2 regions of the Pseudoalteromonas sp. J2K-J979 genome follow, and region 1 is predicted to be linked to the other one. Evidence: predicted binding sites of a transcription regulator. Region 1 holds the regulator's gene; the other holds the start of a gene.
What was found. Region 1 encodes LexA, which represses DNA repair genes until DNA is damaged. Its sites were predicted from a motif close to TACTGTATNNNNATACAGTA; they were not measured.

Region 1 (15,226 bases):
CCATCATCACATTTGCTTGACAAACATCCAATGCGCTTGAAATTCTAGCGCTCTTAGCAAGTAGTTCCTGCTCGCGATTTTGTGCTGCAACTTCTTCGGTAAGATCTTGCCATTCAACGACCGTGCCTAGGCGCTCACCAGCGTCAGAAAACAAAGGAGTTGCAATTAAGCTAAATGTAAGGCCTGATAGTTCAAGCTTAGTTTTATATGGCTGTTGTAAGGACTGTAATAGACCTCTCTGATGACTGGGTGTTTTATGGAATTGATCTACGCATGTCCCAACTAGTGAAGAGACATTTAAGCTCGGAACGACTGTTCGCAATTGGCTTTCGTTGCTTTGCAGCATATTTACAACTGATTTATTCACATAAGTGATCGTGCAGTCACTATCTGCTAGCATCACATTTGCTTGGCAAACATCTAGTGCTTTTAACAAACTTTCAACTGATGCCTTTGTATCACTCGGTTTATCAGCGATAACTTGGCAGAATGGTTTCATCGCTTTAAAAAAAGCAGGAAATGGGCTGTGGTTAAGCTCGCTCAAAGATTCGAAATCTTTCTCTTTCAAAAGTGGAATAGCCTCTTCTACTACGCCTAGCTTTTCAGTAATTTGCTCAACTGTTTTATACAAAAACATCATTGCACCAACCGTAGCTATACTGAATACAAGTATTGCAATAATTGATGATTGTCCCATTACCACACCAGCAAGCTGCAAACTCACAATAAATGAGATCAATACAACCGAGGTCGCGATCAGCAGCTTATTCAACACTTTTGCCTTTGAATTGACAGTTTCCATCTTGCCCCCTTGCGGAAAGATCAACTAATTAATAACAACTTCTTGTTTTATTTCATTTGTGAGGTTTAGTACGCGCTCTAACTTAAGTAGCACGACCATTTTTTCTCCAACATTAACTAAGCCATGAACAAATTCTGCATTGTCACTGCGGTTAATATCGGGTACATCCGTTGCTTGCTCTTCCGCTATGCTATAAACATCTGATACCGCATCTACTACTAAACCCATAATTTTAGCTCCCTGCGCAAGCTCTACTTTAACTACGATGACGACAGTTAAAGGTCCGTAGTCAGCGACTTTTAAACCAAATCGTAATCGCAAGTCGATAATAGGCACTATAGTCCCTCTTAAGTTAATCGCGCCTTTTACATAACAAGGAGAATTCGGAATGGCGGTAATTTCTTCCCAGCCTCTTATTTCTTGTACAGTTAAGATATCCACACCATATTCTTCTTCATCCATAATGAAAGTTAGAAACTGACGAATTGACGTATCTTCTTTTGATAATGCATCCGACTCTAAAGTAGAATCATCCATTTAATGCGCCTCCACACCATCAATCACTAATTCTTGTCTTCCTGCTTTTTTTAATCCAGCAAGCTTAATAAGGCCTGTAATATCAACAATCAGTGAGACTCGCCCATCACCCAAGATAGTCGCACCAGATACTCCTTCAACTTTTTGATAGTTAGCTTCTAAACTTTTTATAACAACTTGTTGCTGAGCTAAAAGATCATCGACTAACAAACCTACTTTTTGGTTATCACTTTCAACAACAACAAGTAACCCTTTTTCTAAGTCTTCGATGGCACCACGGTGATTGAAAATTTGATGGAGACGTAAAATAGGGACGTATTCATCACGAAGTCTGAGTACATCTAATCCCCCCCCGACACTATTCACTTTTTTGATATCAACTTGCAGAGATTCAACAATAGAAATTAGCGGTATGATATAAGTATGCTGCCCAACCGTGACTAACTGACCATCCAAAATAGCTAATGTTAGCGGTAAGCGGATAGTGAATGTTGAACCGACCCCTTGCTCTGAAGTGACTTCGATCGATCCATTTAAAGCTTGAATATTCCTTCGAACGACATCCATCCCTACACCGCGCCCTGAAATATCACTTACTTCATCAGCTGTTGAAAAACCAGGCATAAAAATAAGCTCATTTATTTTGTCATCACTAAGCTCATCAGTTTCTGAAATTAGGCCATTTTGGAGGGCTTTACTGCGGATTTTGTGGGTATTTAAGCCATTACCATCATCCATGATTTCGATAACAATGTTGCCACCTTGATGAAAAGCATTCAGGGTGACCTTACCTACAGGATCTTTTCCTGCCTCTTCTCGCACATCTGGTTTTTCTAAACCATGGTCTAGAGAATTCCTAACTAAGTGAACCATTGGGTCAGAAATTTTCTCCATCACTGTTTTATCTAATTCAGTTTGCTCGCCAAGCAATTTAAGCTCAACTTGCTTACCTAATTTTTGCGATGTGTCCCTTACTAGTCTTGGGAATCGGCTAAAAACAAAACTAATTGGAAGCATTCGGATCCGCATAACACTCTCTTGCAGATCGCGAGTATTATGTGCAAGCTGCGCTAATCCTTCTTGAAGGGCCATCAACTTATGATCTGTCATCTCACCTTCACCAAGCTGAGTTAGCATGGCTTGTGTAATCACTAACTCACCAACCATATTGATCAAGGAGTCAACTTTATCAATACTGACTCGAATTGATGTAGATTCAGCTGTTTTTGCGACAGGCTTAGCTATTTCAACTTCGGCCTTAACTTCTTTTTTGCCTTCGGTTTTTTTCGTTGGCTGTGACTTTCCTTCTGGAACTGATGCTACAGGTACCTCGACCTGATCATCATCTTCAAACAACCCACCACATACCGTAATAGAAATTTCTGCATCATCTTCAACCCACTCAAACACTTCCTTTATTCTACTTTCCGATTCTGTCGTTTCTAAATAAAAAGTCCACGCGAGATAACAATCATCAGGCTGCATATCATGAATATCAAAAATACCATCGAGATTTGCTTTTACTTCAAGCTGACCCAGTTCTGATAGTTCACTAATCATAAATAAAGGCTCGTTTCCTGTTTTAAACAGGTGGTGAAGTGGTTTAAATATGATCTCAAAAGTGTCTAGTGATGAAGGCCCGCCTTGAGCTTGTTGCAAAAGCACTGAAGGTGCGGCAGACTGAGCTGAGGGTTGCTCATTATTAAGTATACTTTCAAACTCCTGCCTTAAAGCAATAGATTGAGATAAATCAGGTTCTTGCTCAGCTTGCAGAGCAGATAAAAGTAAGCGAAGGCAGTCTACAGACTGTAAAAGTAGGTTCACATGTTCCGGTTCAAGTGCACGCCGGCCATCGCGGATCTGATCTAATAAAGTTTCAAGAACATGTGTAAAATCAGCAACTGAAGAAAATCCAAACGTACCACTGCCACCTTTAATAGAGTGAGCAGCTCTAAAAATAGTATTGATAGTTTCTGAGTCTAGATCTCCGGGCTGTAAATTTAACAGCTCTGATTCCATGCTATCTAACCCTTCAAAGCTTTCTTCAAAAAAAACTTCAAAAAATTGGCTGAGATCGATACTCATAACATCTCCTTGTTAACGAATAACTTTCTTAATAACCGCCAATAACTGCTCTGGGTTAAATGGTTTGACAATCCAACCTGTGGCGCCAGCGGCTTTACCCTCTGTCTTTTTGTCTAAACCTGATTCTGTCGTCAGCATTAACATCGGGGTAAATTTATATTCAGGTAAACCTCTTAACTCTCTGATCAAAGTGATGCCATCCATAATCGGCATATTGACGTCTGAAATAATCGCATCAAATGAGTTTTGCTTAGCAATCGCTAAAGCTTCACTGCCATCTTTAGCCTCTGTAACATCAAAGCCTGCTTTTTTTAACGTAAAGCCAACCATCTGACGCATTGACGCAGAATCATCGACTGCCAAGATTTTTTTCATATCGACCTCATTTATACGTGTTCAAGTGATAAAAACTCATTTACCCCTAGGGTCTTAGCTGAGGATAGTAACGCTTTACTATTACCATGCCATTGAATGTGATGATCTGTGGAGTGCAAATGTTTTTGAAGAGCGCATAACATTTGTATTGAAGCAGTGTCAGCTTGAGTAACCTTGCTGATATCTAAAACAATATCACCACCATCATTCAACAAGCCAATTATTGATTGATAGAAAGTACTGATATTGTTAATCACAAGCTCTTCTGGCAACTGATACATATATGTTCAATCCTTGGATATCATCTAATAAAAAGCTTAGCCGCAGTTAACCGATTTGCCACATTTAGGCATGCTTTTTTTAATTTAATTAGAAGATTAGCTTTGAAGAGGAACAAAAAACCCAGTTAGAAATAAACTTTCCTAACTGGGTAACAAGCAGTGAAATCGGTTAATTTATTTTACTATGTGTTTAAAGTCAGTAATTAGAGAAGCTGTATTAATGGTGGGGATCTCACCGGCTTTGAATTCAGGTTTAAAAATAGCTTTTAATTTCCCTTCTGGCGAAACTAACGCTATGGAAGCACTATGATCAACGCTGTAATTTGTTAAATTTTCATCTGCCATCGCATACATTAAACCGAGATCTCTAACGAAGGGGAAAAGAGCTTTATGCTCCGCAGTCGCACCAATAAATTCAGGATCAAAATAATCGGTATATTGGCGCAACTTTTCTGCTGTATCTCTAGCTGGATCAACCGATATTAACCAAACTTTAATGTCATATTCACCTTGAAGTGACGACTTTACATATTTTAGTTTTGAAAGCGTCATCGGGCAGATATCTGGGCAGCTTGTGTAACCAAGAAACAATAAATTCCACCCGCCTAAAAACGCATCATTACTAATTTCTTCTTTATTTTTATTTATCAAAATAAAAGGTTTAAGCGTTCGTGGTTGCTCATAGACCAACGCATCTGTTTTGATCTCATCTTCTTTACAACCCAAAAGAAAAAGCAATAAGGTTAGAATTAAAACAATTTTTTTCATTAAAGGAACCATTTATCTAAAAATAAACCTATAAATAATAACATCAATTGCACAATTGAATATTTAAATAAATTCATTGCAGTCCCTTGATTAGCAAACCATTTCAATTGGATGGCCTTGAGGATAAACACCCCATTTAACATAATGGAGATAACCAGATATAGCCAACCTGACATACCGATTAAATATGGAATAACGCAAACCACACTAAGTAGGATTGAGTATAATAGTACACATGTTTTGCAAAAATCGATCCCATGAGTAACAGGAAGCATGGGGATATTAGCCCTTGCATAATCATCTTTGCGATGGATAGCTAACGCCCAAAAATGCGGAGGAGTCCAAGTAAAAATAATCATTACAAGTAACCAAGGTTCTGCTGCTAGTTGGCCAGTCTCAGACACCCAACCTAGTAACGGTGGCATCGCTCCTGCCAACCCACCGATTACGATATTTTGTGGTGTCGCTCGCTTTAAAAACATTGTATAAACAAAAGCATACCCTACTAAAGCCAATAAAGTTAAAACAGCAGCTAATACGTTTGAGAAAATACATAAAGCGAAAAATCCAACAGTGCCTATTAAGATAGAAAATAACACTGCATGTACTTCTGATATTCGCCCTTTAACTAAAGGTCTATGGCGAGTCCTAGCCATTTCGCTATCAATCCCACTATCAACAACATGATTGATAACAGCGGCACTACTAGCGAGTAAGCCAATACCAAATAAACTCATAAATTGTTGAAAAAGTGTTCTTTTAGAGATTAATTCTGGCGCCAGAGCTATTCCTACGAGCGCTGTTAAAACCAATAATGCAACGACTTTAATTTTACAAAGCACCAAATAATCTTTTGCTAAATCAATAACTTGATAGATGTTTGTTTTTACTTTTTCACTATACGATATTGCAGCCATCAAATATCCCCTTCTAACAACGTGACTTAACGTAATAACACAGACGAACAACACTTAAGAGCAAAAAAGCAGCCATAATATTATGCGCCAATGCAATTGAGATTGGGAATTGCCACATAATTAATAAAACCCCCAAAGATAATTGGGCGCTCAATGCAATCAGAACGGTTAAAACACAATCCTTTATTTTCCTTGAGTAACAATTTCGCCATAACTGAAACAACGTTAATAAAATCACAACACTTGTAATTACAGCCCAAATTCTGTGCAGAAAATGAATTGACATCCGACTATCTGCCGATAGAACACCATATTCATAAGTACTTTGCGCCAACGGTAAGTGAAAGACATCAAAAAATGAAAAACGCACCAAGGTATCGGGACCACATAATGGGAAATCAGCACAATGAGGAGCAGCATAATTAGCAGCCAGCCAACCTCCTAAAGCGATTTGTATAATCAACACCCAGAGAGCAATTATGCACATGCTTCCAAATCGCTTCGCTCCTGCATCGCCGCCCGGTATAGATTGACTAGTTATTCGCAGATAAAGCAAACCTGTCAGGCTGAAAATAGCAAACCCACCAAGTAAATGCCCCATAACAATTAATGGCTGTAATTGCATCGTGACGGTCAGCATCCCAAGCGTAGCCTGAAATATTACAAGTAAGACCAAAAAAATAGGCAAACGCAGCGGTGTAAGTTCTTTTTTATTAATGTGCGCGGCCCAAATAGCAATAGCCAAAATAAAAAGCCCTAATGCACCCGCAAAATAACGATGAATCATCTCTTTCCATGCTTTTGCCGTTTCAATTACCATCCCTGGGAAATTTTCAGCCACGATGTCAGCATGAATTTCATGGTGTGGAACGCTCAAAAATCCATAACACCCAGGCCAATCTGGGCAGCCTAACCCTGCGTCACTCAAACGAGTATATGCACCTAAGCCAACAACGCAGATTGAAAATAAACAGCAAATCAACACTAATTTTTTATATTTTTTTATCATGTTAATGATCCCTATTTAACTACTTCGCGCAAACTTCAATAACTTCTTAATATCTGTCAGTAACCCTTTAAATACGACTTCTTCACCACTGCCACTCGATAGTGGGTACTCCAAAACAATTAACCCCATATGGTCAACCAAGTAAATTGAGCCTTCACTTAAATTACGGAATGGTGCTTGAACTACCTCAACTTTATTAGTTATTGTTTGTTCATTACTTAAGAGAACTACACCTACATACTCATTATGCTTTCCTAATGCTAGATGAACTTTATTAACTGAATCAACCACCAATGAGCACTGCTCTTGGCATCCTTCTGGCGCCATGACGGCAATAGACCAAAGTTTCCTTTCTGGAACTTGCCAATCACTTATTATGATATTTTCTTTAACTAGCACACCATTATTGACTGTTGACTGAGGGATCCAATTACTTTGTAGAAATAAAAAAGCACTGATAATTGGGGTGATAAAACAAATACAGAATAAATAAACCACCACTTTTTTACTCATGTCTGTCCCTTACTTTTGATGCAAACACAAAAACTATTATTGCCGCTATACCAATTAAACCCCATTGCAATGCATAAGCTTTATGCTTTTGTGGAGTCATCACTACAGGCTTATAATGTGGCTTAATGTTAAGAATTGACTCTTCAGCGTATGCCATAAATGGTAATAAGAGTTCGCTCGATTGTTTTGCCAGTTTATCAAGATCAATATATTGAATTCTTTTTGGCCAATACAGTGATATTTCTTGCTCATGCGCCAGATAAAAACCAGCGAGATCTCCTTGTTTAATTTGAACTCTGATGCTGATATCTGTATCGGGAAGCTCTACAGACGGTAAGGAATTTCGATTAAAATCAGTAGGGATCCACCCCAAATTTACTAGCAGTTTTTTAGGTTCATTCGCTATTTCTATCATAGCCAAAACGTCATATCCCACCTGACCATTGAGTACCCGATTATCTAACAACCAATATTTATTCTGAGTTAAAGAGCCCTTCAGATGAACAATGAGCCCTGTTTTATTCCAATCTGCAGGCATCAACTGAATAGCTTCCCACTTCAACTCCCCTAAACTTGCCTTATCTGCTAGGTAATTCAATGTCAGTTGCTTTTCGGATGCGCGATAATATTGCCACCTAGCAAGTCCACCACAAGATAAGGCTATTAATAAAGTGATTAATAGTGCTATAAATGAGAAGTGAAATGACTGATGAAGCAATCTTATATCCATAAACACCTTTGGAAAGCCCATGGTAATCAAGCTAATTATTATTTTGTTATTATTGTTTATTCTATTTAGTCTTTTTAAAGCACTGCTAATAATGATACGCGCCGATCCAAAAGCACCTTCAATGTCCAAATACCTAGGTCGGCGTGTATTTACATCTGTTTTAATTTTAGTCGGTATTTTAGCCGCGATATCTTTGGGTTGGATAAGCCCTAATCAAAATCCATTTATAAAACATAAACAAACACAAACAGACATAACCACACTACGTCCACAAAATGCCAATACCAAGCCGCAGCTTGGAAAGCAAAATGGTTCTCGCAAGTGAAGTGCCCCTTATAAATACGTAATAACACAATAAATAAAATGAGCGTACCTAGAGTTACATGCAAGCCATGAAAGCCTGTCAATAAAAAGAAGGTATTTCCATAAATACCCGCATCAAGAGTCAGCCCTAAGTCTTGATATGCATGAACATATTCTTCTATTTGTAAGCCTAAAAAAATCACACCTAATACAACCGTTAGAGCTAAAAAAAGTTTTAATTGAGTGCGATTGTCTTTTTCTAAAGCTTGATGAGCAAAATGAATCGTTATTGATGAAGTTAGTAAGATAATGGTATTTATCAATGGTAAACCTGTCCATGGCATTGCCTGAGTTGTCTCGCCTGCTGGCGTTGTCACTAAAGGCCAAACAGCCTCAAAAGTCGGCCAAAGTAGTTCATGGGTCATTGCATTATTACTGGCCCCACCCAACCAAGGGACTGACAATACTCGGGCGTAAAATAAAGCCCCAAAAAATGCAGCAAAAAACATCACCTCAGAAAAAATAAACCAACTCATACCTTGTCGGAAAGAGCGATCCATCTGTTTCGAATAAAGCCCAGAAGCAGACTCATCAATCACATTTTTAAACCAACCGTATAGCATGTAAATGATGGTCGCTATACCTACATATAGCAGATACTGAGTTAACCCTGACGCTTCTTCTTTTGTCGAATTGATGACCGTACTCGCTGCACCAAGCGCGATAAAAAACATCCCAACTGCACCGACTATCGGCCAATGGCTTTGTGATGGGACGTAATATGTTTCATATTCTGGTTTCATTCACAGTCTCCTTAGTTGAGGCAGTTACTGCTTGCTGAATTTGCTCGCTGATATCAAAAACAGTATAGGATAAAGTTATTTCTTCAAACTTGTGTGGTAACGCTGTATCAACATAAAACATAAGTGGAAGCTCCGCCATTTCACCTGCTGATAAGGGCTGTTGATTAAAACAAAAACACTCAATTTTATGGAGGTATTTAGCTGCTAAGCCTGGGGAGACTGATGGAACCGCCTGTAAAACACGATCTGTATCACTAATATTTTTAGCCTTAAATACAACCTTATGCATCGCTCCTGGTTGGACTGTAATTCGCTGAGTTTCAGCTGATACTTTAAATGGAGCAGAACCCTGAATATGAGTAATAAAGCCCACATCAACTAACCGTTTATTATCAATCTCCGCGCTTTGCTCTGCCTCTTCTAAAGACGGTTTGCCATTCAATCCAGTAATGTCACAAAACACGTCATATAGAGGGACGAGAGCAAATGCAAACGCAAACATTCCCGCACATGTAATCAGCAGCTTAAATAACAATTTATTATGTAAAGAAGCCATTATTTTATAACCGGAGGTTTATCAAACGTATGATACGGAGCTGGTGAAGGCACTTCCCATTCGAGTCCATGCGCACCCTCCCATACTCTCGCAGTCGCTTTTTCTCCCCCTTTAATACACTTAATCACAACCCATACAAACAGTAGCTGCGATAGACCAAAAGCAAAACCACCAATACTGATGATTGCATTAAAATCAGCAAATTGAAGAGCGTAATCAGGAATACGTCTTGGCATACCAGCTAGACCAACAAAGTGCATAGGAAAGAAAAGTACATTAACACTTATAAGTGAGAGCCAAAAATGCGCTTGTGCCCACCCTTGGTGATACATGTTGCCTGTCCATTTTGGCAGCCAATAATACGCAGCTGCCATGATAGAAAAAACAGCACCAGTTACGAGAACGTAATGGAAATGCGCAACAACAAAATAAGTATCATGATATTGAAAATCTGCAGGGGTGATTGCCAGCATCAAACCTGAAAACCCTCCTATTGTGAATAGCACAATAAAAGCGATACTAAACAACATCGGGATTTCGAAACTAATTGAACCACGCCACATAGTGGCGACCCAGTTAAAGACCTTAACACCTGTAGGTACCGATATCAGCATCGTGCTATACATAAAAAATAGCTCTCCAGCTAAAGGCATCCCCGTGGTAAACATATGGTGAGCCCATACAATGAAAGATAAAAACGCAATTGAGGCAGTTGCATAGACCATTGAAGCGTAGCCAAACAAAGGTTTACGAGAAAAAGTAGGAACAATGGAAGAGATAATACCAAAAGCGGGCAAAATCATAATATACACTTCTGGATGACCGAAAAACCAAAAGATATGTTGAAACATGACTGGGTCGCCGCCACCCATAGCATTAAAGAAGCTAGTCCCAAAATATTTATCCGTGAGAACCATTGTTACTGCTCCTGCTAAAACAGGCATCACAGCAATTAATAAAAAAGCAGTGATCAACCAAGTCCACACAAACAATGGTAATTTCATCCACGTCATGCCTGGAGCGCGCAAATTTACAATCGTCACAATGACATTAATCGCCCCCATGATAGAACTAATCCCCATAATGTGAACAGCAAACACAAAAAATGCTGTACTATCATTGCTATACGTTGTAGATAGAGGTGCGTAAAAGGTCCAACCGAAATTAGGTCCACCACCTTCCATAAAAAGTGACATGAGTAAAATAGAAAATGCAAAAGGGAGTATCCAGAAACTCCAGTTATTCATTCTAGGAAGCGCCATATCTGGTGCGCCAATCATCATTGGGATCATCCAATTTGCCAACCCCGTAAAAGCAGGCATCACAGCGCCAAAAACCATAATGAGTCCATGTACTGTTGTCATTTGGTTAAAAAAATCAGGTTCAACCAACTGTAATCCAGGCTGAAATAGTTCAGCTCGGATAACCATAGCCATCGCACCGCCGACTAAAAACATAACCAAAGAAAAGATAAGGTACAATGAGCCAATATCTTTGTGGTTTGTTGTAAATAGCCAACGCTTTATTCCACTTGGGGTAGCGTGAGAATCCGAATGTTCATGAGTAAGCGCGGTCATATTATTATTCTTCCTTCATTCTATTCTTTACGTCACTTGGCTGAACAAGATCCCCAGTATTATTTCCCCAGGCATTTCGCTCATAGGTAATAACGGCTGCAAGCTGTTTTAAAGAAAGTTGTTTTACGTAGGCTTGCATAGCCGTACCTGGTTTACCATGCAAAACTATGTCGATATGATCAATGATATCGCCCTTTGCTATAGGACTATCCTTGAGCGCAGGGAATACGCCACCTAGACCTAAACCGGTAACCTGATGACATGCTGCACAACTTGCGATATAAACTTGCTCGCCCAATGTCATTAACTCCTCTTCTGATAATGTCTGGTCTAATAGCTTCAGATCAGCTTGAGCTGCTTGCGCATTTTCTTTTTTCGCATTGTTAAGCCAAGAGTCAAAAGCATCTGGCTCGACGGCTTCGACCACCACTGGCATAAAGCCATGATCTTTCCCACAAAGTTCAGCACATTGACCTCTGTATATTCCAGGCTCGTTTACTCTAGTCCATGCTTCATTTATAAAACCTGGATTCGCATCTTTTTTAACAGCAAAATCAGGGACCCACCATGAGTGGATAACATCATCAGAAGTCATCAAAAAACGAACTTTGCGATTAGTTGGGATAACCAGTGGTTTATCGACTTCAAGTAAATAATTTTCAGTTTTAGTTATATGGTTATTAATTTGGTCTTGTGGTGTAGATAAAATGGAGTAAAAACTTAAGTCATGTTCGATATACTCATAGTGCCATTTCCACTGTGACCCCGTTATCTTGATGGTAATGTCAGCCTTAGATGTATCTTCCATCGCAATAAGGGTTTTCGTCGCAGGAATAGCCATTAAGATTAGAATCAAAAATGGAATGGCGGTCCATAATATTTCAACTTTGGTGCTTTCATGAAACTGTGAAGCAGTCACACCTTTAGACTTACGATGATTGAATAAGGCCCAAAACATAATAGAGAAGACAATAACTCCTATCACACAACAAATTATAAAAATTGTCATATGTAGGTTATAAACATTCTCGCTGATGTCAGTTACACCTGTAGTCATATTGTATTTGCTTTGTGCAAAAACATTAGACGATGTAACAAACATAACGAGCAAGGACATAAAGACCTTACCCATAACACACTCCTTTAGTGAAGAAATTTAAGCACGCCAAATTATTTCTTCATTATTATTATTAACTAGAATCCAATAGATGATTTTTCAATCAGCTGTAGTTGAAAACTAGTCAAGGATGGAGTGTTAAGCAAGAAAGGGGGTGAGAAATATAGCAATAAAAAATAAAGTGCGACAAGCGCACTAAAATAAATACAATTAAATCAGATTGTTAAATATAAATCGAAACAAAAATAACATTAACATCTTTTTTACATCCAATCAGCATTACGAATAACGCCAACCGCAAGCCCTTCAATATCAAGAGCTTCTTCAGACAAATCAACAATTATCGGATTGAACTCTTCGTTTTCAGCATGAAGGTAAACTTTTTTGCCCTTTTGCTCAAAACGCTTGACCGTCACATCCTCGCCGACACGAGCAACAACAACTTGGCCATTTAGTGCAACAGCACATCGATGAACGGCTAACAAATCACCATCCATAATACCAATATCTTTCATGCTCATCCCATCGACTCTTAACAAGAAGTCTGCGGCTGGTTTAAATAACATCGGATCAACTTGGTAATGACTTTCTACATGTTCTTGAGCCAAAATAGGTTCACCAGCAGCAACTTTACCAATTAGTGGTAAACCAAGTTGTTCAGGCTCATCATCTTCGACCAACCTTAAACCTCGACTTGCACCAGGCACCATTTCGATAAAGCCTTTTTTTGCAAGGGCTTTGAGGTGTTCCTCTGCTGCATTTGCACTTTTAAAGCCTAGCGTATTAGCTATTTCAGCGCGTGTAGGAGGCATGCCTGTATCTTTAATAAATACCTTTATTAGCTCTAGTATTTGAGCCTGACGTTTTGTAAGTGGACGCATACACTGGATTTCCATACAGTAAAGATAACTGTAATTATATACAGGGTAAATGAAAGCGCAATATATTATCGACTTTCTCAAACAGATAGTTAAAATAAAAACTCAGACAGCAAAAAGCCCGACTCATTGAGTCGGGCTTTTCTTAATAGGAGCCTGGCGATGTCCTACTCTCACATGGGTAATCCCACACTACCATCGGCGCTGTTTCGTTTCACTACTGAGTTCGGAATGGAGTCAGGTGGGTCCAAAACGCTATTGTCACCAAGCAAAATTTTGCCGCTTTACCGCTTTCGCCGTAAAACTAAATTCGGAAGGCTGATTTTAAAATTGTCTACTTCAGTCTATCTAACTTCTTGCTTATTTATCAGTGCTTCATACAAACCACTTTGGCGTTGTATGGTTAAGCCTCACGGGTAATTAGTATAGGTTAGCTTAACGCCTCGCAGCGCTTCCACATCCTACCTATCAACGTTGTAGTCTCCAACGGCCCTTTAGTGGAGTTAAACTCCAAGTGAGAACTCATCTCGAGGCTCGCTTCGCGCTTAGATGCTTTCAGCGCTTATCGATTCCGAACGTAGCTACCGGGCAGTGCCATTGGCATGACAACCCGAACACCAGCGGTTCGTCCACTCCGGTCCTCTCGTACTAGGAGCAGCCCCTCTCAATTCTCAAACGCCCACGGCAGATAGGGACCGAACTGTCTCACGACGTTCTAAACCCAGCTCGCGTACCACTTTAAATGGCGAACAGCCATACCCTTGGGACCGACTTCAGCCCCAGGATGTGATGAGCCGACATCGAGGTGCCAAACACCGCCGTCGATATGAACTCTTGGGCGGTATCAGCCTGTTATCCCCGGAGTACCTTTTATCCGTTGAGCGATGGCCCTTCCATTCAGAACCACCGGATCACTATGACCTACTTTCGTACCTGCTCGACTTGTCCGTCTCGCAGTTAAGCTTGCTTCTACCATTACACTAACCGTACGATGTCCGACCGTACTTAGCAAACCTTCGTGCTCCTCCGTTACTCTTTGGGAGGAGACCGCCCCAGTCAAACTACCCACCAGGCACTGTCCGCAACCCCGATTAGGGGCCTACGTTAGAACATCAAAACTACAAGGGTGGTATTTCAAGGACGACTCCACAACAACTAGCGTCGCTGCTTCAAAGTCTCCCACCTATCCTACACATGTAGGTTCAATGTTCAGTGCCAAGCTGTAGTAAAGGTTCACGGGGTCTTTCCGTCTAGCCGCGGGTACACAGCATCTTCACTGCGATTTCAATTTCACTGAGTCTCGGGTGGAGACAGCGTGGCCATGGTTACACCATTCGTGCAGGTCGGAACTTACCCGACAAGGAATTTCGCTACCTTAGGACCGTTATAGTTACGGCCGCCGTTTACCGGGGCTTCGATCAAGAGCTTCTCCGAAGATAACCCCATCAATTAACCTTCCGGCACCGGGCAGGTGTCACACCGTATACGTCATCTTTCGATTTTGCACAGTGCTGTGTTTTTAATAAACAGTCCCAGCCACCTGGTTACTGTGACTGCCAACAGCTTAAGGAGCAAGTCCTATCACCGTCAGCAGCGTACCTTCTCCCGAAGTTACGGTACTATTTTGCCTAGTTCCTTCACCCGAGTTCTCTCAAGCGCCTTAGTATTCTCTACCTGACCACCTGTGTCGGTTTGGGGTACGATTCAGCATGAACTGAAGCTTAGAGGATTTTCCTGGAAGTATGGCATCAACAACTTCACTACCGTAGTAGCTCGTCTCGTATCTCAGTCTTAAGAACCCGGATTTGCCTAAGTTCTCAACCTACTTACTTTCACATGGACAACCAACGCCATGCTTGCCTAGCCTGCTCCGTCTCCCCATCGCATTCATGCCGAGTACGGGAATATTAACCCGTTTCCCATCGACTACGCGTTTCCGCCTCGCCTTAGGGGTCGACTCACCCTACCCTGATTA
Region 2 (15,226 bases), on a different replicon from region 1:
ATTGATACCAAATATTTTTAACCTCCCGTTTTATTTGAATTTTTTCCTATAAATATTGAAGTAGATCAAACTTTGACAAGTATCGAATTAGAAAACCCTCAAACCTGATCTAAATCAATTATATTGTTTCAAAAGTTAAGTAAGGTATTGTTATTGTTTATAAATGAGCCGCATTTACCATGGACACCCCTTTAAACCGTAGTGAAGCAAACCACCTGCATGATTCAGTCATGGGCATGGATCCGCACCTTGAATCAGCATTTGAGCGTCTATTGGATGATAAAAACACGCAAATTGAAGCACTCAACAACCATATTTTGCAGCTAAACAAACGTCAAAAGATGCAACAAGCGCATATTGATATCGTTGAGCAGCAGTGGCAGCTAAGCAACAACAAATTAGAAACACTGCTCAATCAACAAGCCCATCTTTCACCCTCGGCCATTCATGAGCAGGCTCAGCTTGAACAACAAAACATTGAATTAAATAATGAGCTCGAAGAGCTACAAATGAGCCACAAAGTACTACATCATCACTGCCGCGATTTAAATGAACGCAATCAACAGCTTCATCAGTCGCTCAAGCTTAGTGAAGAACAGCAGCATAAAATAAACACCCTATTTAATAAACAAGCCGCTGATTTAATGCATTTAAAAAATGATTTTGATAAAGCGAATCAACTCAACCAGCAATATGAAGCGCAGCTGCGTCGATATAAAGAAGAACACAAAATGTTGATGGGAAATTATTACGATGGCGTAATGAACAAAAGTAAAAAACTGTCAAAAAATTTACCTAATTAAGTTTAGCAGTGAATGCTCCCCCGCCTCACTTTTTTAGGAGTCACTGAATATATTATGAAAAACAAAGATAAAAAAAGGGCCTAATTAGGCCCTTTGCTCTAGTATCGTTCAAATTTTTTGTCGGTCTTAACCCCTTAAGACTTAGACATTCCCTTTCGGGATCACTTAATTAAACCAATCTCAATTAAGCGTTCAGTCAAATAATCATTTGACGAAATTGGCTGTGGATATCGATTAGGATTATCCTCAGTCACACACGTTGCCAAAGTTTCAATCATAAACTCTGGGTTTGGGTGTAAGAAAAACGGCACTGAGAATCGGCTGTGTTTGGCCGCATCACCCGGTGGATTAACCACACGATGGGTTGTTGACGGTAGCACATTATTCGTCAACCTTTGCAGCATATCCCCGATATTCACAACAATCGTGCCTGGGATTGTTGTCACTGGAATATACTCACCATCTCGAGTGAGGACTTCCAAACCAGCCTCCTCAGAACCGACAAGCAGTGTAATAAAGTTTATATCTTCATGCGCGCCTGCTCGCACAGCTGGCGTTTCTCCATCTAAAATAGGCGGATAATGAAGTGGACGTAAAATCGAATTACCATGGTCAATTTTATCGTCAAAATAGTCTTCGTCTTGGCCTAAATACAGAGCCAAAGCTGATAAAACTTGGCGACCTAATTCATCTAGCGCTTCGTATAAAGCATATACATCCGCTTTAAACTGTGGCACTTCAACAGGCCATACATTGGGATAAAGTCCCTCAATTTTCAGCGTTTGTTCTAGCTCTCGACCTACATGCCAAAACTCTTTTAAATCTGGATGAGGGTTATCTTTTGCCTTTTCGATACCCAAACCAGTGTAGCCACGTGCGCCACCAATATTAATCGCACTGTATTGCTCTTTAACATCTTGCGGCAACGCAAACAACGTACGAATTGCTTCGTATGCTTTAGCGACCAGTTGCGTATCGATACCGTGACCAACAATGCCACAAAAGCCAAACTCACTGTACCCTTTGCCTAACTCGGCAACAAAATTAGTTTTATCGGAATTTAAACGCGATATATCTAATGTTGGAATCGTTCTAATTGTCATTAAATGTCCTTAACATAGCTGACCTTATCCTAGCGATAGGAAAAAGCCGGCGATGGCGGCACTCATCAGATTAGCCATAGACCCTGCCATGACCGCTCTGAGCCCTAGGCGGGCGATATCCTTGCGACGACTAGGTGCCATGCCACCCAGTCCGCCTAGTAGTATTGCTATCGATGATAAGTTAGCAAATCCACACAGTGCAAACGTAACGATTGCTTGTGTATGCGCGCTTAACGTATCGCGATAATTAATGAAGTCTAAATAAGCGACAAACTCATTTACGACTAATTTTTGCCCAATGAAGCTCCCTGCAATAATGGCTTCATTCCACGGTACACCCAGTAACCATGCTACTGGTGCAAATACATAACCTAAAATCTCTTGTAATGTCAGCGTTGGGTGATCAAACCAGCCACCAATGCCACCTAACAATCCGTTAAGTAAAGCGATTAATGCAACAAATGCGAGTAACATCGCACCAACATTGAGCGCTAAGTGCATACCATTGGCTGCGCCTGATGCCGCTGCATCGATGACATTAACAGGTTTATCTTCATTCTCATCGATATCCGCTAGCGTATCTTTTGGATTTTCAGTTTCTGGCACCATCATTTTTGCCATTAAAAAACCACCTGGAGCGGCCATAAAGCTGGCTGCAATCAGGTATTTCAACTCAACACCAATGATTACATAACCAGCCATCACTGAGCCTGCCACCGTGGCTAAACCGCCTACCATTACAGCAAAAAGCTCAGACTTGGTCATCGAGGCAATAAAAGGTTTCACGATGAGGGGCGCTTCTGTTTGACCCACGAAAATATTGGCCGTTGCCGATAATGACTCTGTGCGTGACGTTTTAAGTAATTTTTGTAGTGCGCCACCTAAAATTCTGATTATCCAATCCATGATACCGATATGGTAAAGTACTGCGACCAACGCCGAGAAAAACACAATAACTGGCAGCACCTGAATCGCAAATACAAACCCTAGCGTATCTTGATTGGCTAACGAACCAAACAAAAAACCAATCCCATCATTGGCATAACCAATCACCGACGACACCGCTGCAGACATGGCAACCAACGCATTTTTACCGGCTTCAAAAAATAAGACAAACCCACCAATTACAAACTGCATTGCAAATGCAATACCCACAGTTCTTAAACTGATTGCCTTACGATTAGTCGAAGCAGCAAAGGCGACCAATAGCAACGATACAATGCCAACTAAACTCATGAACGTAGTCATTTATAAAAACCTATTATTATTGTTGTAAAAGTTGTTTTATTTTACTTTTGATGATGTCAATCGCGACACGGTTTTTGCCACCACGTGTGACCACAAGGTCTGAGCTATGTTTTGACGGCTCAATAAATTGATAAAACATCGGTCTGACCGTCGATTTATACTGATCAATGACAGATTGTAAGCTTCTGCCTCGTTCTTCCATATCTCGTTTCATGCGGCGCATCAAACAGATATCAAGTGGTGTATCAATAAACACCTTAATATTAAATTCATCACATAGCTTTGGATCTGATAATAATAATATTCCTTCAACGATTAAAATTTTGGCCGGAGAGACACGACGGGTTTTATCACTGCGCGTATGTTGACCATAATCATAAATCGGCACTTCTACTGCTTGCCCCTGACGAAGCTGATTCAAATGGGTTAGCATCAATTCGTGTTCGAATGCTTCTGGGTGGTCATAATTAGTTTGAGTACGATGGGCAAACGGTAAATGAGACTGATCGCGGTAATAAGCGTCTTCTTCGATAATTGCAATCGCACCGGGCTCTAGTTCATTAACTAACTCATTATAAATTGTTTGGCTAAACAGGGATTTACCAGACGCTGATGCACCAGCAATCGCTATAATAGTTCGAGTCACAAGTATTCACACCTAAGAGAAGTTAACAAAAAGTAGCTAAACAATACCAAAAAAGAAAAAAAGAATCTCAATTGACTATTTTAAAGCGGCAAATTTATCGTTTTTGCCCCATGACAAACAGGACAAATGTCCTGTACGACAAAATCAACAACATCATAAAGTAGTAATGTAATTGAAGCTTTCAGACAAGAGTTTCTTTTGTAGATGATTATCGTCAGTGCCAAGACTCTGACTGCAATCGATAAGCAATAAACTTTAGCTATACTGAACTACTTACAGTAAGCAAACAGCAAATTTCCCTTTTAAGGATAAGCATGGCAAGAGCATTAATTTTAATGGCGGACAGTTTGGGCATTGGTGCTGCTCCTGACGCGCATTTGTTTGGCGATACAGGTGCTAATACCTTCGCTCATTTGCTTGCCGCTTATCATGGTGAAACTGGTCACAAACTTGCGCTACCTAACTTGGCAAAACTTGGCTTGATTGAAGCTTGTCAGCGTGCCAGCGGCACTGTCTGTCAAATAGCATCAGCTCCTGCACCGATTGCCGCTTTTGGTTATGCCAAAGAGCTCTCAACAGGCAAAGATACCCCGTCTGGTCACTGGGAGATGGCAGGGGTGCCGGTCTTGTTTGATTGGGGATATTTCCCACAAACCGTTCCCTGTTTTGCCGACGAGTTTATTAACGAACTGGTAAAGCGTGCCAATATTCCGGGAATTTTAGGGAATTGTCACGCCTCTGGCACCACGATTTTAGAACAACTAGGTGAAGAGCACATTCGTACCGGCAAGCCTATTTGCTATACCTCAACCGACTCTGTCTTTCAAATTGCCGCGCACGAAACACATTTTGGGCTTGATAAGCTTTACGAAGTGTGTGAAATCGCACGCCAATTGTTCGATGAAATGAACATAGGCCGTGTAATTGCTCGTCCATTTTTAGGCGAAACAGCCAACGAATTTGCTCGAACGGGTAATCGACGTGATTATGCTGTGCTTCCTCCTGCCCCAACCGTGCTTGATAAGCTTAAACAAGCCGGTGGCCAAGTGATTAGCATAGGTAAAATATCAGATATTTATGCACATCAAGGCATTACTGAAAAACACAAAGCCTCAGGGTTAATCAACCTACTAGAAAAAACTACTGAAGTGTTTAGTCAAGCAGAAAAAAACAGCATAGTGTTTACAAACCTCGTTGATTTTGATGAAAAATTTGGCCATCGCCGCAATGCTGTGGGTTACGCCGAAGCATTAGCTCAATTTGATGCTTACTTACCAACACTGATGAATTTATTAGGCGAGGATGATGTTTTAATCATCACTGCCGACCATGGTTGTGATCCTACCTGGCCAGGTACCGATCATACTCGTGAATATGTGCCCGTTTTAGCATATCAAAAAGGTATGTTACCCATCGACTTGGGTGAACGGAACAGTTTTGCAGACATAGGACAGACCCTTGCCCAGTGGTTTGATTTACCTGCAATGGAATATGGCGAAAGTTTCGCTCAATCTCTTAATAAAGCAAATTAACAGGATAGTTTTCATGAGCACTCCTCACATCAACGCAACTGTAGGCGATTTTGCCGAAACAGTTTTAATGCCTGGCGATCCGTTACGTGCCAAGTACATCGCCGAAAATTTTCTTGATGACGCAAAACAAGTCACAGGTGTGCGTAATATGTTCGGTTTTACTGGCACATATAAAGGAAAACCCGTCAGTATCATGGCATCTGGAATGGGTATCCCATCGATGTCGATTTATGCCCGCGAATTAATTTGCAGCTATAACGTTAAAAACCTTATCCGTATTGGTACCTGTGGTGGGATCGGTTCAGATATTAAGATCCGCGATGTGATCTTTGCACAAGGTGCTAGCACTGACTCAAACGTAAACCGTTCCCGTGTTCGTGGCTATGACTTTGCCGCGATTGCTGATTTTGGCTTACTTGAAAATGGCGTGAATGCCGCTCGTAACTTGGGCGTTAATGTTAAAGTGGGTAATGTTTTTACGACCGATACATTTTATCAAGCTGATTCTACTTTCTATGCCGATTTAGATAAATTAGGGGTCTTAGCGGTAGATATGGAAACAGCAGGTTTATACGGCGTAGCAGCTGAATATGGCGTAAAAGCGATGGCATTATTCACCGTGAGTGATCATGTTATTACCGGTGAAGCGACACCGGCTGAAGAACGCCAAAACACATTCAATGAAATGGTTAAAATTGCCCTAGAATCAATTTAATAAATTATTATTGTACCTTCTAACAGTTGTAACCAAAGCCGCAGGATGCGGCTTTTTTCATGCTTGATTGACGAGTTTTAGTTCTTATCACTTAACCATTTCTTTAATACTTTATGTAATACGGCTTCGTCTATTGGCTTACTCACAAAATCATTCATACCCACATCAAAACAAGCTTGCTGATCTTCTATAAACGCGTTAGCTGTGAGTGCCACTATAATGGGATGACCATATTTTGAAGTATTTAGCCGCATCTCTTTAGTCGTAGTATAACCATCCATCACCGGCATTTGGCAATCCATTAAGATGAGCTCATAACCATTTGATTGTTGTAACCTAAGTGCTTGTTCACCATTTTCAGCTAAGTCAACGTTTGCACCAACCGCTTCCAACATAGTTCGGGCCACGAGTTGATTGATGGGGTTATCTTCAACAAGTAACATTGTCCGGCCTGTTAAATTTAATTCTCCTGTTTCAAGCCTGTTAACAGGTAAGTTCTTGGCTTGTTTCATTGGTAAAGTGACCGTGAAACAGCTCCCTACTCCTACTTGGCTTTCTAGCGCAATATCGCCGCCAAAAAGTCGTGCTAAACGCAAACAAATTGCAAGACCCAGTCCTGTACCACCATACTCACGCGTGGTCGAAACATCAGCCTGACTAAACTCACTAAACAACTGACTTTGCTTTGCAGCTGCAATACCGATCCCTGTGTCACTGACACTGAATGTTAAGACTTCTTTATCATAGGCAGCGCGTATGATCACTTCGCCTTCTGCGGTAAATTTTCCTGCATTGGTTAATAGATTGGTAATAATTTGACGTAAACGAACGGAATCACTCACTACTTTGGTCGGTAACGAATCCATCCCTTCTACTTGTAACGTCACCCCTGCTTGTAATGAAGAAATGCGAAACATATTTGCTGAGTCTTCAAACACTTTAACTAAATCAAATGGCTTACTTTCTAATTCAAGCTGCCCTGCTTCAATTTTTGAAAAGTCTAAAATATCGTTTAGGATCAACATCAATACTTGAGCTGAATTATGCGTTAAAGTTAGTTTTTCTTGTATATCTTCGGGTAACTGTTTGTCCTTTAACAAAATATTGATCATCCCAATAATGCCATTCATCGGTGTTCGGATCTCATGGCTCATATTCGCTAAGAAAATAGATTTAGCTTTATTTGCTTGCTCAGCTGATTGCACACTTTGCATCAGTTCAAAGGTTTTCTTTTCAACTTCAATCGCTAATTCATGGTTAAATTCACTTAGCTTGTGGTTGAGCTGCTCATTTTCATGGTTTGATTTTTCTAACTCTGTAAAACTAATATGTAAGCTTTGAGCCATTTGTGTAAATTGTTGATGCAAGGCGTCTATTTCTTGCCAACTTTGCGGTGTTTTTTTCTCGAGCGGTGTACGTTGGTGTGGGTCAAAGGTATGCATCTGATTACTCAATGACTCTATTGGTGAGACCAACCATCGGCTCAAACGCATAATAAACACAACCACTAATGAAGTGACTAATGCCATAACTAACATCGCCTTCAACCATGACCACGCAGCTAGAATATCAATATGAGATTTATCTAACATTAACACTACCTGCCAATTATAATGTGCTGTGTGTTCTATGGTGCTGTAGTATGAATTCATTTCATTATCGATAAATATCGGGCTATTTACGGTGTTGGAAAATGCAGCTAACACTTTTTCTGTGAGTGTATCAAGCACCTGATGTTGTAGATTTTTAGATTGGTATACGACTTGGTTTTTGCTATCAATAATCAGTAATTCTACACTATGATCAAACAACTGCGGTTTAAAGGCAGCAAACGCTTCTAGATTTAGCGACCCTTCTATGACACCTTGAAATTCATCTTCTTTAAAAACGCCTTTTGAAATAGCAACAATCGGGTCATTACCAAAGCCACGCCCTTCAAATGCTGAAGATACATAAGTATCTGGATGTTTATATGCTTGAATAAAATAAGGTCGATCTGCCACACTCAGAAGCTGGCCATCAAGCTTCTTTAAAAAAACCTCAGGTGCAGCTGCTGTGACGTTCCCTACTTTATTCGTCGCTAAACTCGTTAAAAAAGCAGGATAATATTGTATTAAACTATTTAATGCTTGCTGTGTATTTAAGCCATTTACGACGGCTTGTGCTTGGATATTAATTGCTGTGACATGCTCATGTAAATACCGTTCAACACCTAACGCAATGTCTTTTGCTTTCACTTTTAATTGCGAACGGACATGTGTTTCTACATTTTGATGGTTATAGTTAATTAAAATTACGGTAATCACTAATAGTGACAAGCCCACTAACACGCTCACCGTATAGCGTAACAAACGTACGAGTGGCGTTTTAAATTCAGAATTAGAATAAAAATGTTTTGAATAAAAGCCAATAACATCAGCAATTGCTAAACATACAATCGCATTTAATAAGTACTTTACTAAGGCGGTTAACAAGCCTAAGGGCGGGATTTCGCGTAGCCAATATCCTATTAACGCTAAGATCGGCAAACCGATGACCAACCAAAAGACAATCCCCCAGCCCAGTAAAGGCTGCCGGCGTTTAATACTAAAATAAGTTAACCAGAGTATCTCCATTAAAAATGGGATTGCAGGCCAGGCATGATCCCACTTCAACCATAAAAAATTAGCGGCGATAAAACCAGTGATAAAGCCATAGCGGGGGCCATAAATAAGCAAGACATACAAAGCAAAAGCTTGCCCAAATAGAAACTCAGTACTTGATAAAAAATAAAATGGCAGTAGGTTGATCCCTCCACCTATCAGCCCCAGAATAATGGCTTTAATGAGGTGGTTGGGTATTATTGATTTGGTTTCTGACACGCAGCCTGACTCACCTTACAAATACACCAGCACATACTGGGGCTCGATGAAAAAATCTATACTATGTGTAAGATTAACAGACTTATGCTTTTTTTCCTGCTTTATTCCTTTGTTTTAAAAACGAATTGCACCGCGCAAGGCTTTGGTTTGACTCTTTTGTGTTTTTTTATCCATGCGTCTTTTTTGTGAGTTACGTGTTGGTTTAGTGTTACGACGCACTTTTTCAACTTTGGTTGCTTCGCTAATCAATTGTCTTAATCGTTCAAGTGAATCTTGCTTATTTTTAGCTTGATCACGATATTGTTGCGCCTTAATAATTATTACCCCTTCTTTACTGATCCGGCTATCTGAATAAGCAAGTAACCGTTCTTTATAAAAAGCAGGAAGTGATGAGCGCTGTATATCAAAACGAAGGTGGATGGCACTGGATACTTTGTTGACATTTTGACCGCCCGCGCCTTGTGCACGAATAGCGGAAAACTCCAATTCCCACTCGGCAATTACAATGTTCGCGGTAATGTGTAACATAACGTCTCTTTTATGGTAGCTAAAATACAAAAAAGGCCATACTTTTCAGTATCGCCTTTTTAGTTCAAGCATTTAAGCCTGAAGGTCTAAACCCAATTGGTTTAGTCGAGTACTAATTAAAGTACTACGATTTCCTCAGCTTGAGGACCTTTTTGACCTTGAGTTACTTTGAACTGAACTTTTTGGCCTTCAACAAGTGTTTTGAAACCAGTACCAGTGATAGCACGGAAGTGAGCGAAAACGTCAGGACCATTTTCTTGCTCGATGAAACCAAAACCTTTAGACTCGTTGAACCATTTAACTGTACCAGTAGTAGTTGTAGACATAATCTTATCCTATTAAATCAAAAATAATAAAGTCTCATTATTGAGACAATTCGGCTGGAAGTGCTGCCATTACTTTTTTAAAAACAGGACATCGGTACTGTAAATAAAACATCAAAATGGTGTGCATAAATACTAGACTTACTTTCAGACAAGACACATTATATATAACTTTGCCGAACAGTCAAAGGGTATCCCAAATTAAATCCCCTTGTTTCTTACCTAAATTAGCTACACTCTATATTAATGCTTGTTTGTTGATAATATTACAAAAATATGAAATTTCATTTCTGCTCATTGTACCAGTAGTTTTATTAATCGACTGGTTTGTTGTCCCACCCGTTTCGCGTTATTTCTTTACAATTTCTCTTACAAAGCGCATGATCTTCTGTATGAATTCTCTGCACAACCATTAAAAAGTTATGAAAATTTGGGTCGATGCTGATGCCTGTCCAACAGTAATCAAAGATATTCTTTACCGCGCCGCTGTTCGTACAAAACGTGAAACAACCTTAGTCGCTAACCAAGCACTAAACATTCCCCCTTCTTTATATATCAAAACATTACAGGTCGGTGCAGGGTTCGATGTAGCAGACAATGAAATTGTGAAGCGCTGCCAGCCCGGAGATTTAGTTATCACCAGTGATATCCCATTAGCTGACGAAGTGATTACAAAAGGAGCTGCAGCACTGAGTCATCGGGGTGAATTATTCACCACTGAAAACATAAAGTCTCGTTTAAATGTCCGTGACTTTATGGATACTTTGCGGTCAAGTGGCATTCAAACCGGTGGCCCCGCTCCATTAAGCCAAACGGACAGACAAAATTTTGCCAATCATTTAGACCGTTTACTCCAACAAGCAAAATAAAGTAATAATGCTGTCCAGTGTTCTTATCCCAAGTCCCACGAACGTAAGTACCAGTGCGCCTTATTTAGAATACAGTTTGTACAGGGGCTTGATTGATGTGATCTAATGCCTGCTGCATCGCTTCTATCAGGCTTTTATCCACGGCTTTATTGCATGCAAAACCCAGATAAGACTCTTTTAACACATTGACCACATGATATTTCGATGTGGTGATACCAGCACGTTTAAACTGAAAGTGAGCAATGCTTTCTCCGTAAGCAATTGCATCAACCCGTTCGAGCGACAGCATTTTCACCATCTCAAATCCAGTATTTAAAAACACAAAATGTTCATCACTCATTCCCTGTTCTCGCAGTAAAATATGACCAATATCATTTTTTACTACCCCTATTTTTAATTGTTCAGTAGGCAACTGTTCATACCGACCATCATCGAGGGCAATGAGTGAAATTCGGTTAGTCACAATAGGCCCAACAAAATAAAATTTTTTTGCTCTTTCTGCTGTGTAAGTCATCGAAAACAAACATCGCTTTGGTTTGTTTTCTAAATATCGATAAGCACGGGGCCATGGGTAAATATCAATATCATCACGTGAAAAATTAATCTTCATGTGGTCAAACATGGCCAATAATCTCTCTATGGTGATCCCCGTTATGCGTCCATTTTCAATATAATTATAAGGCGGGTAGTCTTCGGTCATCCATGTAATTTCATGAACTTGCTGAGCGAGTGATGTAGGTGACGCATTCAGTGCTGTACTGCACACAAGTAGCACACATACAATAAATGGGCGCATATTCTGTTTTCCAACCACGAATAATATTTAAGTATAGTCAGCTGGTAGCACACACGCTGTTAACATTGAATTTTCGGTAAGTCTTGCCAGCGGGTCGTGTAGTGAGGTGACAAAAAGTCGCGTTTCATATGCCAATTTGTCCGCATCTGCTGTGATGCACTAACTAACGTATCTTGGCCAAAACGTTGGTTAATCCCATCGATACAGCGCATTAAAGGCTCATTTTCATCATGTTGCGTAAATAAATCATCTTGGTAACAATGCTCGCTAATTAATTCTATCGCCCCAATGCCACATTTATAAAACTGAATATTTGGCTGGTATATCACCGTAAGCGCACGATCTACGGCTTCTGCGAATGTGTGCGTATTCGCTGTTGCAACCTCAAATTGGTGGACGAGGCTTTTTTTATAATACGGCTCCTGATGCGCAGAGCTACTCGCAAATATCAACAATTGTTTCGCTAATGAGTGTTGTTTTCGCAACTTTCTTGCCACCGTTGCACTATGATTCATCAATGCCGTTCGTAAAGCTTGATAATCGTTTATTCGTTCTCCAAAACTGCGAGTCGAAAATACCTCTTTTTTGAGTTGTGGGACTTCATCCCAGCCTAAACAAGTTTCACCATTTAACTCTGCGACCACTCGCTCCATCACCACACCAAATTGTTGTCTAATCCGCTTCGGTGGCTGCTGTGCTAATTGCCATGCATTATCGACTCTCATTAAGTTCAGCCGCTTACCTAATCGACGCCCTACTCCCCAAACATCGGTCACCGCCATACGAGTCAAAATTGTTTTACGAGTGGCTTCATTATTAATGATGGCCACACCAGCAAAGCCCTCCAACTTTTTTGCGGCATGATTTGCCGCTTTGGCTAATGTGGCTGTTGGGCCAAACCCCACACCAACAGGCAGCTTTGTTTCGCGCCAAACACGTCTACGAATACGTTGCCCATATTCCATCCAATCCGAAATACAATGCTGATACCCTTTAAACTCTAAGAAAGCTTCATCAATCGAATACACATGCTGATTATCACCAAATTCAGCAATCACATTCATCATCCGCTCACTTAAATCGGCATAAAGCTCATAATTGGATGAACGCACAATAACTTGATGCTGCGCCAAGTAATCCTTAACCTGAAAGTAAGGCAAAAATTTTGGCACATTTAATTGACGAGCAATGGGACACACCGCGCAAATGCAACCATCGTTATTAGTTAACACCACCACAGGCTTTTTTCGAATACTGGGATCAAATACTTTTTCAGCACTGGCATAAAAAGCCACGGCATCCACTAACGCAAACAATCTAACAACTCTCGGGTTGATTTATGAATACGAATCGAACGAGTCACCACACCTTCTATTTGAAATTCATCATGGCTAGTCAGCATCACAGGAGGAAATACGCTCGACGCAGATAATAACTGTCGGTTCGCTTTATCGAGAATTTTACACACAAAGCAGCCATTAAAGTTTGCCACAATAATATCACCTTGCTGAACGGGTTCAGCCCGATCAACAATCAGTAAATCACGGTCAAAAATGCCGATATCTTGCATTGAATGACCCGAAGCCAACCCTATAAATGTTGCATTTGGATGAGAGATCAACAACTGATCTAATGATAACCCAAGCTCTTTATATTCTGCCGCAGGCGATTCAAAACCAGTGATCCCCGCTTCAATATAAATAGGAATAACACGCATAACACCACACTCAAACACTGTATATTTACACAGTATAAATCGCATTACTCATTCGGTCGAGTTTAAATATCAGAATCACGCAATTAACAGCTACCCCATTATTTATGGCGCAATAGGCACAAGTTAAACTGTAAGAATTGATATGATGTTAACAATTAAAAAGGGTCGCTGACGACTAACACTGTATAACTTGTCATTATTGGAGTGAGCTCATCGGTGTTGGCATTGCACACATAGCCGACATACAAAGGGCTAAGCGTGCAAGCACCCGAATAAAATAACCAACCTTCGTCGGTTCAAAAACCTTATTTACAAAGATCTGCCCTCTCTGGGTTGTCTAGTGCAGCGTATTCAATGAAAATTACGCTCAAGATCTGAGTTGTCTGTTAGCCATTTTTCTACACGCGACCTTCTTTATCTAATTTTGTTGAAATTAACCCCGCAAATGCAATAAATATAAACGAGATTGCCAAACAAGCCGCTAACCCGTATAGCTGAAAAACCCAGCCCGATAAAACAGTCCCAATCAAACGCCCCATCGCATTTGCCATGTAGTAAAAGCCTACATCAAGAGACACACCATCGGCATCAGCCATGCTAACAATCAAATAACTGTGCAATGACGAGTTAATTGCGAACAGTATGCCAAATGCCATCAGGCCAGCAATGAGGAGAGTTTGCACTTGCCAATTAAATAATAAAGATAAGGTAATACCGAATGTGATCAGTGCCAATAAACTTGCCCATTTTACGGTTTCTGTTGCAGGAGAAACGTTATCATTGAATTTAATAAGTTTAGGTGCGATAGATTGCACAATACCGTAACCAATCACCCAAAGTGCCAAGAACCCACCGACCGTCCAATGATCCCAACCAAAGGTTTGCGATAAAAAGACAGGTAAAGCAACAACAAACCAGACATCGCGAGCGCCAAATAAGAATAGCCGTGCAGCCGACAGAATATTAATTGCCCGACTCTTTGAAAAAATGTCGGTAAACTTAGGTTTGTTTTTAGCTTTTCCTAAATCACTTTTTAAAGCGTAAAGGCTGTAACACCACACAAGTGCCAATACGCTAGCCATCAGCAACATGGCACCTTTAAACGATATCCAAGTTAGCAGTAGGCCACCTAAAAAAAAGCCAACGCCTTTGAGAGCATTTTTAGAGCCTGTTAATACTGCTACCCATTTAAACAAGGTACCTTCTTGCCCAGCAGTTACCAACATTTTAATCGAGCTTTTAGCGCTCATTTTATTTAAATCTTTAGCAATACCTGACAGCGCTTGGGCGATCATTACATACACAACAGTTAACCATTCAGCGGGAACAGCTAACATCAGCAAAGCGATAATTTGAATAGCTAAGCCGATGTTCATGGTTTTATTTAGCCCTAAACGCGCACCTAAGAAGCCGCCAACTAAATTAGTCACAACGCCAAAGATTTCATAAAACAAGAACAACATCGCTATGCTAAGCGGGCTATACCCTAACGCATGAAAATGAAGCACCACTAACATGCGTAGTGCACCATCGGTTAAGGTAAATGCCCAATAATTACCTGTTACAACAAGATACTGCTTAATATCGTCTGATAATGATGCCAAGCGTTTCATAGTATTAGATTATCCTTTAATTGATAGACCGACTTTGCGAGCAAGCTCAGCCGTTCTATTGGCGTATCCCCACTCATTGTCATACCATAAATACATTTTTAATTGCGTGTTGTTGACCACCATGGTTGAAAGCGCATCAACAATGCTAGAGCGAGGGTCTGTTTTGTAGTCGATAGACACAAGTGGCTTTTCTTCATAGCCAAGAATACCTTTTAATTCGCCCTCAGCCGCTTCTTTCATCCAAGTGTTGATTTCATCCGCGGTAGTCGGGCGTTCAACTTCAAACACACAATCAGTAATTGACGCATTAGCAAGGGGTACACGTACCGCATGACCATTTAACTTGCCTTTTAGCTCGGGGAAAATATGAGTAATTGCTGTTGCCGAACCTGTAGTGGTTGGGATTAGGCTCATGCCACATGCACGCGCTCTACGTAAGTCTTTATGTGGTGCATCTAAAATAGTTTGAGTA

Region 2: a site for LexA is predicted at 13,157-13,176, ahead of AC3KVK_RS18095 (S24 family peptidase). Genes of this name have one in related genera too.

What each region holds. Positions count from the first base shown of each region.
Region 1 covers NZ_CM200281.1:3,316,648-3,331,873, forward strand. The annotation lists gene AC3KVK_RS15150 (methyl-accepting chemotaxis protein) at 1-802, opposite strand, end outside; gene AC3KVK_RS15155 (chemotaxis protein CheW) at 827-1,339, opposite strand; gene AC3KVK_RS15160 (chemotaxis protein CheA) at 1,340-3,424, opposite strand; gene AC3KVK_RS15165 (response regulator) at 3,437-3,799, opposite strand; gene AC3KVK_RS15170 (STAS domain-containing protein) at 3,811-4,080, opposite strand; gene AC3KVK_RS15175 (SCO family protein) at 4,255-4,848, opposite strand; gene cyoE (heme o synthase) at 4,848-5,765, opposite strand; gene AC3KVK_RS15185 (COX15/CtaA family protein) at 5,779-6,774, opposite strand; gene AC3KVK_RS15190 (redox-active disulfide-containing membrane protein) at 6,790-7,287, opposite strand; gene AC3KVK_RS15195 (SURF1 family protein) at 7,280-8,146, opposite strand; gene AC3KVK_RS15200 (DUF2909 domain-containing protein) at 8,037-8,342, shown strand; gene AC3KVK_RS15205 (cytochrome c oxidase subunit 3) at 8,242-9,123, opposite strand; gene AC3KVK_RS15210 (cytochrome c oxidase assembly protein) at 9,107-9,679, opposite strand; gene ctaD (cytochrome c oxidase subunit I) at 9,679-11,256, opposite strand; gene coxB (cytochrome c oxidase subunit II) at 11,261-12,388, opposite strand; gene lexA (transcriptional repressor LexA) at 12,637-13,254, opposite strand; rRNA gene rrf (5S ribosomal RNA) at 13,406-13,520, opposite strand; rRNA gene AC3KVK_RS15235 (23S ribosomal RNA) at 13,651-15,226, opposite strand, start outside.
Region 2 covers NZ_CM200282.1:352,156-367,381, forward strand. The annotation lists gene AC3KVK_RS18035 (hypothetical protein) at 180-803, shown strand; gene AC3KVK_RS18040 (isopenicillin N synthase family dioxygenase) at 965-1,906, opposite strand; gene AC3KVK_RS18045 (NupC/NupG family nucleoside CNT transporter) at 1,931-3,154, opposite strand; gene udk (uridine kinase) at 3,171-3,800, opposite strand; gene AC3KVK_RS18055 (phosphopentomutase) at 4,115-5,332, shown strand; gene deoD (purine-nucleoside phosphorylase) at 5,346-6,047, shown strand; gene AC3KVK_RS18065 (ATP-binding protein) at 6,125-8,908, opposite strand; gene arfB (alternative ribosome rescue aminoacyl-tRNA hydrolase ArfB) at 9,023-9,436, opposite strand; gene AC3KVK_RS18075 (cold-shock protein) at 9,553-9,762, opposite strand; gene AC3KVK_RS18080 (YaiI/YqxD family protein) at 10,182-10,628, shown strand; gene AC3KVK_RS18085 (substrate-binding periplasmic protein) at 10,693-11,424, opposite strand; gene AC3KVK_RS18090 (Y-family DNA polymerase) at 11,484-12,740, opposite strand; gene AC3KVK_RS18095 (S24 family peptidase) at 12,728-13,141, opposite strand; gene arsJ (organoarsenical effux MFS transporter ArsJ) at 13,540-14,754, opposite strand; gene AC3KVK_RS18105 (ArsJ-associated glyceraldehyde-3-phosphate dehydrogenase) at 14,764-15,226, opposite strand, start outside.